3 regions of the Streptomyces sp. R44 genome follow, and region 1 is predicted to be linked to each of the others. Evidence: riboswitches for the same ligand, from Rfam matches in the RefSeq annotation. Region 1 holds a riboswitch; each other region holds the start of a gene.
What was found. A riboswitch is a leader RNA that binds a small molecule or an ion and turns the genes downstream of it on or off. The one in region 1 is predicted to bind cyclic di-AMP.
Positions count from the first base shown of each region.

Region 2: it holds a riboswitch for cyclic di-AMP, as region 1 does, so the genes downstream of both, AB5J54_RS33150 (peptidoglycan DD-metalloendopeptidase family protein) here and AB5J54_RS29690 (M23 family metallopeptidase) in region 1, are expected to answer to the same signal.
Region 3: it holds a riboswitch for cyclic di-AMP, as region 1 does, so the genes downstream of both, AB5J54_RS16230 (transglycosylase family protein) here and AB5J54_RS29690 (M23 family metallopeptidase) in region 1, are expected to answer to the same signal.

Region 1 is NZ_CP163444.1:6,381,413-6,385,683, forward strand. Features, by position in the region: gene AB5J54_RS29680 (M16 family metallopeptidase) at 1-552, shown strand, start outside; gene AB5J54_RS29685 (M16 family metallopeptidase) at 549-1,946, shown strand; cyclic di-AMP (ydaO/yuaA leader) riboswitch at 2,147-2,311, shown strand; gene AB5J54_RS29690 (M23 family metallopeptidase) at 2,324-3,094, shown strand; gene AB5J54_RS29695 (GntR family transcriptional regulator) at 3,283-3,966, shown strand; gene AB5J54_RS29700 (HPr family phosphocarrier protein) at 4,101-4,271, opposite strand, start outside.
Region 2 is NZ_CP163444.1:7,084,897-7,089,167, reverse strand. Features, by position in the region: gene AB5J54_RS33160 (STM4011 family radical SAM protein) at 1-615, shown strand, start outside; gene AB5J54_RS33155 (SGNH/GDSL hydrolase family protein) at 602-1,396, opposite strand; gene AB5J54_RS33150 (peptidoglycan DD-metalloendopeptidase family protein) at 1,560-2,501, opposite strand; cyclic di-AMP (ydaO/yuaA leader) riboswitch at 2,506-2,678, opposite strand; gene AB5J54_RS33145 (tyrosine-protein phosphatase) at 3,035-3,856, shown strand; gene AB5J54_RS33140 (DUF6126 family protein) at 3,863-4,018, opposite strand; gene AB5J54_RS33135 (helix-turn-helix domain-containing protein) at 4,052-4,271, opposite strand, start outside.
Region 3 is NZ_CP163444.1:3,529,538-3,533,808, reverse strand. Features, by position in the region: gene AB5J54_RS16240 (cytochrome P450) at 1-260, shown strand, start outside; gene AB5J54_RS16235 (transglycosylase family protein) at 355-1,365, shown strand; cyclic di-AMP (ydaO/yuaA leader) riboswitch at 1,624-1,797, shown strand; gene AB5J54_RS16230 (transglycosylase family protein) at 1,801-2,505, shown strand; gene eno (phosphopyruvate hydratase) at 2,831-4,117, shown strand; gene AB5J54_RS16220 (septum formation initiator family protein) at 4,208-4,271, shown strand, end outside.

The DNA.
Region 1 (4,271 bases):
CGGCTGCCGCACGACGGCACGCGCGCGGCGGACGCCGCCGACCTGGCCCTGACGGTCCTGGGCGGCGGGGAGTCCTCCCGCCTGCACAACCGTCTGGTCCGCCGCGACCGTACGGCCGTCGCCGCCGGCTTCGGCCTGCTGCGGCTCGCCGGCGCGCCCTCGCTCGGCTGGCTGGACGTCAAGACCTCCGGAGGCGTCGAGGTCCCGCAGATCGAGGCGGCCGTCGACGAGGAGCTCGCCCGGTTCGCCGCCGAGGGCCCCACGCCCGAGGAGATGGAGCGCGCGCAGGCCCAGTTGGAGCGCGAGTGGCTGGACCGGCTCGGCACCGTCGCGGGCCGCGCCGACGAACTGTGCCGGTTCGCCGTGCTGTTCGGTGACCCGCAGCTCGCCCTGACCGCCGTCGACCGCGTCCTGGACATCACCGCCGAGGAGGTGCAGGCGGTCGCCGCGGCCAAGCTGCGCCCCGACAACCGCGCGGTGCTCGTCTACGAGCCCCTGGCGACCGAGCAGACCGCCGACGGCGACGACCACGAAGAGGGAGCGGACCAGTGACCGACGCCGCCGCGTCTTTGACGAGCATGGACTTCCACCCGCAGCCCCAGCCGGGCACCGCGAAGCCGTGGGCCTTCCCGGCCCCGGACCGGGGGAAGCTGGACAACGGTCTGACGGTGCTCACCAGCCACCGTCCCGGCCAGCAGGTCGTCGCCGTGGAGATCTTCCTGCCGGCCCCGCTGGACGCCGAGCCCGCCGGTCTCGACGGTGTCGCGACCATCATGGCCCGCGCGCTCTCCGAGGGCACCGACGAGCACAGCGCCGAGGAGTTCGCGGCCGAGCTGGAGCGCTGCGGCGCCACGCTCGACGCGCACGCCGACCACCCGGGCGTACGGGTCTCCCTGGAGGTCCCGGTCTCCCGGCTGCCCAAGGCGCTCGGCCTGCTCTCCGAGGCCCTGATCGCCCCGGCGTTCCTCGACACCGAGGTCGAGCGGCTCGTGCGCAACCGTCTCGACGAGATCCCGCACGAGACGGCCAACCCGGCCCGCCGCGCCGCGAAGCAGCTCTCCAAGGAGCTGTTCCCGGCCGAGTCCCGGATGTCCCGGCCGCGCCAGGGCACCGAGGAGACCGTCGCCGCGATCGACGCCGCCGCCGTCCGCGCCTTCTTCGAGGCGCATGTCCGGCCCGGCACGGCCACCGCCGTGGTCGTCGGCGACCTGACCGGCGTCGACCTCGACAAGGTCCTCGCCGAGACGCTGGGCGCCTGGACCGGTGAGCCCGCCGAGCCGCTCCCGATGCCGTCGATCACCGCCGACGACACCGGACGGGTCGTCATCGTGGACCGTCCCGGCGCCGTGCAGACGCAGCTGCTCATCGGCCGGATCGGCCCCGACCGGCACGACCGCGTCTGGCCGGCCCAGGTCCTCGGCACGTACTGCCTCGGCGGCACCCTGACCTCGCGTCTGGACCGGGTCCTGCGCGAGGAGAAGGGCTACACGTACGGCGTGCGGGCCTTCGGCCAGGTGCTCCGCTCGGACGCCGAGGGGAACGGCGCCTCGATGCTCGCCATCAGCGGGTCCGTCGACACCCCCAACACCGGCCCGGCACTCGACGACCTGTGGAAGGTGCTGCGCACGCTGGCCGCCGAGGGCCTCACCGACGCCGAGCGCGAGACGGCCGTGCAGAACCTGGTGGGCGTGGCGCCCCTCAAGTACGAGACGGCCGCCTCCGTCGCCGGGACGCTCGCCGACCAGGTGGAGCAGCACCTCCCGGACGACTTCCAGGCCCAGTTGTACGCGCGCCTGGCCGAGACCGGCACGGTCGAGGCGACGGCCGCGGTGGTCAGCGCCTTCCCGGTGGACCGGCTCGTCACCGTGCTCGTCGGCGACGCGGCGCAGATCGCGGAGCCGGTGCGCGCTCTCGGCATCGGTGAAGTGACCGTCGTGACGGGCTGATTCCGGCTCCCGGACGACAACAGGAGGGCCCCGACGGCATAGTTCGTCGGGGTCCTCCGCTTTGTCCGTATTGCCTGCAAGGATGATCGTTTGCCCTGTGGCATGTCTTACAAAAGGCGTGTCCGGTTGGTGATTGAAAGACGATCCGCATAGCGTCGGGGCGACTGTTCGTCAGTTGCACGTGCCGCACCCGCGGCATCGGACAGTCATCGCCGAGTCCCCGTCAGGCGCGAGCCTGGGGAGCCGGGGACCCACACGTAGTCCCTGGGGTGAATCGGGCGCCTTCGTCTCGACGGAGGGGCTCGTAGGAGACCTTCCTGCTCCGAACCCGTCAGCTAACCCGGTAGGCGAGAAGGAAGGAAAGGACCAGCCCCTTCATGGCGTTCACCCGTGCCACCGGGAAGCATCGTGGTCCGAGCCGGATGGCGCGCCGCAGCGCGGGCATCGCCGGCGTCGCGACCATCGCCACCACCGGCGTCATCGGAACCCTCGCCTCCCCGGCGCTCGCCGCCGACACGGACAAGCACTCCCTCGAGGACACCGGCCTCACCCAGGTCATCACCGAGGACTCCCTCGTCGACCCGATCAACGCCCAGGCCGCCGCCCAGGAGCAGGAGGCCGACGAGGCCATCGCCAAGGCGAAGGCCAAGGCCGAGGCGAAGCGCAAGGCCGAGGCCCGCGCCAAGGAGATCCGCCTGGAGCGCGAGCGCGCCGCCCGCGAGGCCGAGCGCCGCCGCCTGGCCTCCTTCCAGCTCCCCGTCGCCGGCTCGTACGTCTCCACCGGCTACAAGACCGGCGGCTCGCTCTGGTCCTCCGGCAGCCACTCCGGCGTCGACTTCCACGCCGCCTACGGCACCCGGGTCGTCTCCGTCGGCTCCGGCACCGTCGTCGAGGCCGGCTGGGGCGGCGCGTACGGCAACAACATCGTGATCCGGATGAGCGACGGCACGTACACCCAGTACGGTCACCTCTCCTCCATCGGGGTCTACGTCGGCCAGACCGTCGAGCCGGGCCAGCAGATAGGCGTCTCGGGCTCGTCCGGCAACTCCACCGGCCCGCACCTCCACTTCGAGGCGCGCACGAGCCCCGAGTACGGCTCGGACATCAACCCCGTCGCGTACCTCCGCGCCCGCGGCGTCAACGTCTGACCGACCCGCCGCGCACCGCGTCGCAAAAGCCCCGGCTCGTACTGAGCCGGGGCTTTTCGCTGACCAAAAGACATCCATGGATTCCGCTGGGGCATCGGAAATTCCGGCGCGCTGCAATAGAGTCGCAGATCGGGCGCAGAACAGGCGCCGACGGAATTGACTCGCGCGGACCAAGGCGGAGGTCGGACATGCGCATTCCCGCGCACTCGGTATGCACGGCGATCCGGGACGACATCGTCTCCGGCGTGTTCGAGCGGGGCAGCCGGCTGACCGAGGAGCAGCTCGCCCGCCGGTACGGGGTCTCCCGCGTCCCGGTCCGCGAGGCGCTGCGCACCCTGGAGTCCGAGGGCTTCGTCGTCACCCGTCGCCACGCGGGTGCCCATGTCGCCGAGCCGACCGAGCAGGAGGCGGCCGATCTGCTGGACATGCGGGCGCTGCTCGAACCGCTGGGGGCCGCACGGGCGGCGCAGCGGCGCACGGAGGCCCATCTCAAGGTGCTGCGCGGCCTGGTCAGGCTGGGGCAGGAGCGGGCCAGGCGCGGGCAGGGCGAGGATCTGCGCTCGCTCGGCGGCTGGTTCCACGAGACGCTGGCGCAGGCCTCCGGGAGCCCGGCCCTGACGGCGCTGCTCACCCAGCTGCGGCACAAGATCGCCTGGACGTACGTGGTGGACCAGCCCGTCCAGCCGGTGGAGGCCTGGGCCGAGCACGGCGCGATCGTGGACGCCGTGGCACGCGGGGACGCCGAGCGGGCGAGGTCGCTGACCGCGCTGCACGCGGAGCGTTCGATGGTGCTGCACCGGCTCAAAAGTCCGGGGCGCGGCGGTGTGAGTGTTTCGCAACATGCCGTCAACACGGCGAGTGCCCGGAATTAACACGCACGCCGTATACAAAGAATAGGCATTCGGCCGCGTCTTTTGTGCTGCCCGGAAATAGATGCGGGGGAATGCGAATGGCCGTGGCCGCCGGAATTTCGGCGGCCACGGCCATTCGGGGAACGGGGCGAGGGTCAGACGGTCTCGGGGAGCTCGTCCAGGCCCTCGGCGACCAGCTTCGCCAGGCGGTCGAGCGCGGCCTCGGCGCCGTCGGCCTCCGAAGCGAGAACGATCTCCTCGCCGCCCTGCGCGCCCAGACCGAGCACCGCGAGCATGGAGGCGGCGTTCACGGGGGTGCCGTCGGA
Region 2 (4,271 bases), 700 kb from region 1:
GTGGAGCGGGTGGCGATCCAGACCAATCTGAGCTGCCGGACGGAGTGGCTGGCCGAGGCGGACCCGGAGAGCGTGGCGCTCTGGTGCACGTACCACCCGGGGCAGACTCCGTACGAGCGGTTCCTCACGAAGTGCCGGGAGCTCACCCGGCGGAACGTCCGCTACAGCGTCGGGGTGGTCGGTCTTCCGGAGCACCGGGAGGAGGCCCGCCGGCTGCGGGCGGCGCTGCCGCCGCACGTCTACCTCTGGGTGAACGCGGCCGAGGGCCACACGTACACCGACGCGGAGGCCGAGGGCTGGACGGAGCTCGACCCGCTGTTCCCGTACAGCCGGCATCCGCACCGCTCGGCGGGGCTGCCCTGCCGCACCGGTGAATCGGTGATCTCGGTGGACGGCGAGGGGACGGTGCGGCGCTGCCACTTCGTCAGGGCCGAGCTGGGGAACCTGTACGACGGCTCGTACCGTGCCGCCCTGCGTCCCCGCGCCTGCCCCCTCGCCGTCTGCGACTGCCACATCGGCTACGTCCACCTGGAGACGCTGCCGCTGTACGACGTGTTCGCCGGCGGGGTCCTGGAGCGGATCCCCGCCGCCGTACCGTCCGCTACAGGGGCATGAGGTCGGGGCGCTTGGCCTCGACGTGGTCGCCGGAGCTCTCGCCGCGCAGCCGGCGCCCGATCCACGGCACCAGGTACTCCCTGGCCCAGTGGATGTCGTCGCGGCGCACCTCGAGCGTGCCGCGCGGCGGGACCGGCGGCCAGGGCTGGTCGGGGTCGGCGGGCACCGGCATGCCGAGGACCTGGGCGGCGCGCAGGGCGACGCGGGTGTGTCCCTCGGGCGAGAGGTGCAGCCGGTCGTCGTCCCAGGCACGGCGGTCCTGGACGGACTTCAGCGACCACAGGTCGAGGACCGGGCAGTCGTAGCGGTCCGCGATGGCCCGGACGTGTCCGTTGTACGTGGCGATCTTGCCGCGCAGGTGCTTGAGCAGGGTCACGTCACGGGTGTCGAAGCCGGTGGTCACCATGACGGTGCCGACGGCGGAGGTGAGGTCGGCGACGGCGCGCTCGAAGCGCTCGGCCACCTCGTCGGGGTCCGTCCCGGGGCGGATGATGTCGTTGCCGCCTGCGCAGAAGGTCACCAGGTCGGGGGCGAGTTCCTTCGCCCGGGGGACCTGTTCCGCCACGATCTGGTCGAGAAGGCGCCCGCGTACGGCCAGGTTGGCGTAGCGGAAGTCGTCGTGCTCCGGCAGCTGGTCGGCGAGCAGGACCGCGAAGCGGTCCGCCCAGCCGACGTACGTCCCGTCGGGCCCGGGGTCTCCGACGCCCTCGGTGAAGCTGTCACCGATCGCCGCGTACGACCCGAATGCGTTCTTGTCTGTTGATCTCGAATCGTCTGCCACGGGAGCACATTTTTCCCCTTCGGGTGTGACCTACGCGACCGTAAGGAGGGGTTGACGCCGGGTGACATATGCCACCGATAAAGATTCCGCCAAGCCGGAATACGCCGGAAGCCCGGCACGTACGTGCCGGGCTCCCTGATGACGAGGGCATGTTGACGTGGGGTCAGATGCTCACGCCGTGCGACCGCAGCGCGGCCAGCGGGTCGATGTCGGAGCCGTACTCCGGCCCGGTGCGCATCTCGAAGTGCAGGTGCGGGCCGGTCACGTTGCCGGTCGCGCCGGAGAGGCCGATCTGCTCGCCGCCGGTGACGGTCTGGCCGGCGGAGACGGAGATCGAGGAGAGGTGGGCGTACTGCGAGAAGGTGCCGTCGGCGTGCTGGATGACGACCTGGTTGCCGTACGCGCCGCCGTCGCCGGCGGAGTAGACGGTGCCGGGGCCGACCGCGACGACGGTGGTGCCGGTGGAGGCGATGAAGTCGACACCGGTGTGGTAGCCGGAGGACCACATGGAGCCCGCGGCGCGGTACGGGGTGCTGATGCCGCCGCTGACCGGGGCGACCCAGCCGGAGGAGGAGGTCGTGCCGGCCGACGAGGAGGACGACGAAGAGGAGGAGGTGGTCGCGGCGGCCGGGGCCGAGGAGCGCTCGCTGCCGCGGGAGGCGCGCTGGGTGTCGCCGTTCTTGCCGGCGCTCTGCGTGCTCTTGTGCGTGGCCTTCGGGTGGGCCTTCCCGGTGCCCTTGGCGCCGAGGGTGAGCTTCATGCCGGGCAGGATCAGCGAGGGGTTCTCGCCGATGACCTGGCGGTTGTCCTGGTAGAGCTTCTGCCAGCCGCCGACGAGGTGGTGCTCGGCGGCGATCTTCGACAGGTAGTCGCCTCGGACGACGGAGTACGTCTTCGGCGCGGCCTTCGCCTGGACGGCGGGCGCGGCCTTCGTCTGGGCGACGGCGTGGACGGGAGCGGCGGCCGGGGCGGCCTGCTCGGCGGCGTGGGCGCCGGTGGCTCCGAGGAGCGGGAGGGCGACGACGGCGCCGCCGGTGCCGGCGGCGGCGATGCCACGGGTCAGGCGGTTGACCTTGGGGCGGCGGTGCTTACCCTTCGCGGGCATGGCGAATTCCTCTCCGTCGCCTGCGAGGTGAGCTGTCGGGTTCGGACTGGAGATGTCCGGCCGCGTTCTCACGCGACTTCACCCCGAGCCGTCCTTCTTCGAGGGATCGGCGTACTTACCTGGGTCCCCCGCTCCTGCCTTGTACGGGTGAGTGCGGATTCCGGGCGGTGGCAGGATTCGGCGGTCCGACCGGAGTGAGCGCGACGCTAGACGAGGGGGGTCGGCGTGAACAAGCCACGATTTTCAAGTGCTCGCGAATCGCGTGATATCCGGCCTGATATCCGGTCACCCTCCGTGGATGACGGCCCCTCGATCTCCTTTTCCCGGGGGGTATTTGGAAAAGACGATCAGGCACGGTCCGTCACGGTTATGACGCTGCTCACGCGCCGATCCCCATCTCCCCTGCAACCGGGGCGGGTTACCCCGAACACCTCAATACGGACAGATCACCCATTCCCGTCCGAGGGGGTGCGTGTTCCGGCCCCCACCCGAGATGATTGCCCCAGGAACCGATCTACAGAACAGGAGCAGCCGTGACGCAGCAGCTGCCGCAGGTCCCGCCCGCCGAAGCCGACGAGCCCGAGCTGACGGAGGTCCGCAACTTCCGGGACGTGGGTGGCCTGCCGACGACGGACGGGCGCGCCGTCCGCGCCGGCCGCCTCTTCCGCAGCGGCCACCTCGCGCACGCGACGGAGGACGACGCCGCCTTCCTCGCCTCGCTGGGCCTGCACACCGTCTTCGACTTCCGGAACGAGGCGGACCGGAAGTACGAGGGCACGGACGTCGAGCTGCCCGGCGTGCGGAACGTGAACATACCGTTCAGCGACCCGGCCGACGGCAAGGAGTTCTGGCGACTGGTGCGCGAGGGCGAGATCACGCAGCTGCGGGAGATCCTCGGCGACGGCAAGGCGGCCGCCCGGATGTCCGATTCGTACCGCAGGAACGTGCTGGAGCGGACCGCGGAGCACAGCCGGCTTCTGCACTCCATGGCCGAGGAGAGCGTCCCGGCCCTGCTGCACTGCGCGGCCGGCAAGGACCGGGCCGGGGTCGCCATCGCGATCACCCTGCTCGCGGTCGGGGTCGAGCGGGAGGCCATCGAGGCCGACTACGTGAAGTCGAACGCCCCGCACCGCCGCTACAACCTGCGCCGCAGCTCCACCTCCCCGGACGCGATGTCGCCCGAGGTGATGGAGCTGCTCAGCCCGCTCTTCGACGCGCGGGTGGAGTATCTGCGGGCCGCGTTCGACACGATCGAGACGACCTGGGGATCGGTGGACGCCTATCTCTCCGAGGGCCTGAAGCTGGCCCCGGAGACCCGCGAGCGGCTGCGGGAGCGGTTCCTCACCGAGGCGTAGCCACGGCTACTGGTTCTGCCCGCCCAGCATGAAGAGCAGGTAGAGGAAACCGGCGAAGAGGTGGCCGGCGATCAGATAGGCGAAGAGACGGAGCACGAGCCCCTTGGGGAACTTGCCTTCACCGCGCTCCTCGCCGGTGACCGGTACGGACTTCTCGGACATATCGGTCCTTTCCTGAAGAATCGTCATGGAGCATCAGCGCCGATGCGGGGTCCCGTCGCCGAGGCACAGCTCGGCGGCGGGGCTCTGCATCAGGGTGTGGACGAAGAGCAGCTCGGCCCCGCCGGGTGTGGCGGCGCCGATCCGGTGCGGGGTGAGCGAGTCGAAGTGCGCGCTGTCCCCGGGATCGAGCACATGGACGGCCTCGCCGAGCGCGAGCCGCACCCGCCCCTCCAGGACGTGGATCCACTCCTCG
Region 3 (4,271 bases), 2.9 Mb from region 1:
TCGACCTCGCCCGGCGTGACAACCAGCACCTCGGCTACGGGCACGGCATCCACTACTGCCTCGGCGCACCGCTCGCCCGCCTCGAAGGGCAGACGGCGCTCGCGACCCTGCTGACTCGCCTGCCGGATCTGCGACTTGCCGCCGACCCGTCCGAACTCCGGTGGCGCGGTGGGCTCATCATGCGTGGTTTGCGCACGCTTCCGGTGGAGTTCTCCCCTTCCGTACCCGTGTTGGTCGCTGACGAGCCATCAGAAATGTGATCTTCACGTGATCGCGGGGCGATCGACTTGTGACGGGCGTTCGAATACCGCTACGTTTCCCGGCAGTCTCAGCCGTCACGCGAAAGGCCCTCCTATGCGTTCCGGGAACGGACGACACCGTCGCCCCCGTCAGGCCCCCGCCATCGTCGTCGCCGCGGGCGTCACCGGATCCGCCATGGCGCTGCCGCTGCTCGCCACCGGATCCGCCTCCGCCGCCGACGCCACCACCTGGGACCGGGTCGCCGAGTGCGAGTCCGGCGGCCAGTGGAGCGCCAACTTCGGCAACGGCATGTACGGCGGCCTCCAGTTCACCCAGGACAGCTGGGAGCGGAACGGCGGCCTCGCCTACGCCCCCAGCCCCGACCTCGCCAGCCGCGCCCAGCAGATCGCGGTGGCCGAGAAGGCCCTCGACGCGGGCAGCAACGACTGGGCCACCTGCGCGCCGATCGCCGGCCTGAAGAACGACGGCAAGGCCACCGGCGTGAACCCCGGCCCGACCGTCGTCCCGACCACCCCCACGGGCCCCCTCCCCGAGTCCAACCGCACCGCGGGCGGCGAAGGGTCGTCCGCCGGGCGGTCCGCCACGTCCACCACCGCCGTGACGCCCGCCACGCCGACCGCTCCGGCGACCTCCGCCACTCCCGCCGCGCCGACCACGCCCGCGGCCCCGGTCACGCCCGACGCGTCCGTTACGCCCGGTACGCCGGATTCGTCTGAGACGCCGAAGGGTGACGTGCCGTCGGCCACGCCCGGCACCGGCAAGCACCGGGGTGACGCCGCCCCGGAGGAAACCGGCGCAACGGGCAACTCGTCCGAAACCGGCCGACACGCGTCGGGCACGGGCAAGCCCGCGGAGAAGGTCGACGCCACTCCGGTGACCGACGAAGCGGCGAATTCGGGCGCAACGGACAGTCAGGGCACTTCGGGCGAGTACACCGTGCGGCCGGGCGACAGCCTGTCCGGCATTGCGGAGGAGAACGAACTCCCCGGAGGCTGGACCGCCCTCTACGACGCCAACAAGCGGACGGTGGGCGCCGATCCGGATCTCATCCTGCCTGGTCAGAGCCTTGACCTGACGATCGGTTCGGTGGCGGCGGAAGGCTAGTTCGCGGGCTTATGTCCGGTTCTGGGCAAGTGAGACATGGGTCTCTTCGTCCCAACTGGCGTGTCACGTCCGCAAACTTTGCTTCCGTCACCTCTCACCTGCACAAACACCGCCCACCGGAGGGCAAGCAGGGGCGATATTTCCGCAATGAGCCTCTTTGAACTTCCGGTGGGTCTGTGTCTACGGTCGTCACCGCTCGCCACCGCGGGCCCCGTCGACCGAAACGCCGAATCCTGCCGTCGGCCGATGGGAACAGTCGTCGCGCAAGCGCCGAAGGCAGGAGTGGGGGACCCAAGGTAAGTGCCGGTCCCGGCCGTTGAGACAGACGGCCGACGACCGGCTTGGGGTGAAGCCGCGTGCAAGGACACGCGGCCGGGCAACTTTCCGGCCCGAACCCGACAGCTCACCTCACAGGCGTCGGTGAGGAGAATTCCCATGCTGTTTTCCGCCAAGGGCAAACACCGCCGTCCCTCCAAGGCCGCCCAGGTCGCCACGCTCGTCGGCGTCACCGGTGTCGCCGTCGCCGCCCCGCTGCTGACCGCGGGCACCGCCTCGGCCGCCACCACCGCCGAGTGGGACACCGTCGCCCAGTGCGAGTCCGGCGGCAACTGGTCCATCAACACCGGCAACGGCTTCTACGGCGGCCTGCAGTTCACCAACTCCACCTGGGCCGCCTTCGGTGGCACCGCCTACGCCCCGCGCGCCGACCTGGCCTCGAAGGCCCAGCAGATCGCCGTCGCCGAGAAGGTCCTCGCGGGCCAGGGCAAGGGTGCCTGGCCGAGCTGCGGCGTCGGCCTCTCCAGCGCCTCCTACGACGGCGGCGCCGCCGAGAGCACCCCGCAGCAGACCCAGCAGGCCGCCCCCAAGCAGGAGGCCGCCCCCAAGCAGCAGGAGCGTCGCGCCGAGCAGCCGACCACCCGCAGCGAGCAGCGCAAGGCCCCGAAGACCGTCACCACCCCGACCGGCAAGAAGGTCAAGAAGGGTGACGGCGAGTACAAGGTCGTCGCCGGCGACACCCTCAGCAAGATCGCCCAGGCGCACGGCGTCAAGGGCGGCTGGGCCAAGCTCTTCGAGCTGAACAAGGGCGTCGTCGAGAACGCCGACCTCATCTACCCGGGTCAGCAGCTCCACCTGAAGTGAGCCCGGCGGCTCGCGTGAGTCCGGCGGCTCACGCGGCCCCGACGACCCTCCCGCGGTGACCACCCCGGTCCGGCGTGCCCCTTCCCCCGTGCGCGCCGGACCGGGGTTTCCCCGTTCCCGCCCCCAAGAGGACCCGGGGTCACGACGGTTACCGTCCAGTAGATCTGGGGCCCTTCGTCCCGGGATGCATGCCCTTGGGTCCTTTTTCGTCCCAGGGGGCGGGCGCACGGCGGGCCGGAGCCCCCGAGCCGGTTAGGCTCTTGTCGCAAGGCCACGCGACCCTGCACGACCTTGCGTCACATCCAGCGTCACATCCCAGAAGGAGATGCTCGTGCCGTCCATCGACGTCGTCGTAGCCCGGGAAATCCTGGACTCCCGAGGCAACCCCACGGTCGAGGTCGAGGTCGGCCTCGACGACGGCAGCACCGGCCGTGCTGCCGTTCCGTCCGGCGCCTCCACCGGTGCGTTCGAGGCCATCGAGCTTCGCGACGGTGACCCCAACCGCTACCAGGGCAAGGGTGTCGAGAAGGCCGTCCTCGCCGTCATCGAGCAGATCGGCCCGGAGCTCGTCGGCTACGACGCCACCGAGCAGCGCCTGATCGACCAGGCCATGTTCGACCTGGACGCCACCGAGAACAAGGGCTCGCTCGGCGCCAACGCCATCCTCGGCGTCTCCCTCGCCGTCGCGCACGCCGCCTCCGAGGCCAGCGACCTCCCCCTCTTCCGCTACCTGGGCGGCCCGAACGCGCACCTGCTGCCCGTTCCGATGATGAACATCCTCAACGGTGGGTCGCACGCCGACTCCAACGTGGACATCCAGGAGTTCATGATCGCCCCGATCGGCGCGGAGTCCTTCTCCGAGGCCCTTCGCTGGGGTGCGGAGATCTACCACACCCTCAAGAGCGTCCTGAAGCGCAAGGGCCTCTCCACCGGCCTCGGCGACGAGGGCGGCTTCGCCCCGAACCTGGAGTCGAACCGCGCCGCCCTCGACCTCATCGTCGAGGCCATCAAGGAGGCCGGCTACACCCCGGGCACCGATGTCGCGCTCGCGCTCGACGTCGCCGCGTCCGAGTTCTACAAGGACGGCGCGTACGAGTTCGAGGGCAAGTCCCGCTCGGCCGCCGAGATGACCGAGTACTACGAGGAGCTCGTCTCCGCGTACCCGATGGTCTCCATCGAGGACCCGCTGTTCGAGGACGACTGGGCCGGCTGGAAGATCCTCACCGACAAGCTGGGCACCAAGGTCCAGATCGTCGGCGACGACCTCTTCGTCACCAACCCGGAGCGCCTGGCCCGCGGCATCGAGGAGGGCACCGCGAACGCCCTCCTGGTCAAGGTCAACCAGATCGGCTCGCTGACCGAGACCCTCGACGCCGTCGAGCTCGCCCAGCGCAACGGCTTCAAGTGCATGATGTCCCACCGCTCCGGCGAGACCGAGGACGTCACCATCGCCGACCTCGCCGTCGCCGTGAACTGCGGTCAGATCAAGACCGGCGCCCCGGCCCGCTCGGACCGCGTCGCCAAGTACAACCAGCTGCTGCGCATCGAGGAGATCCTCGACGACGCCGCGGTCTACGCCGGCCGCAGCGCCTTCCCGCGCTTCAAGGGCTGAACAGGCCTGACGCTGTAGATACGGACGTCCCCGCACTCGGTCCCGTACCGTGTGCGGGGACGTCCGCGTGAACAGGGGAGGCGACACGACATGGCCGCGAAGGACCGGGACCGGTTCTCGACCGCGACCCGGATCAAGCTGCTCGGCGAGCAGA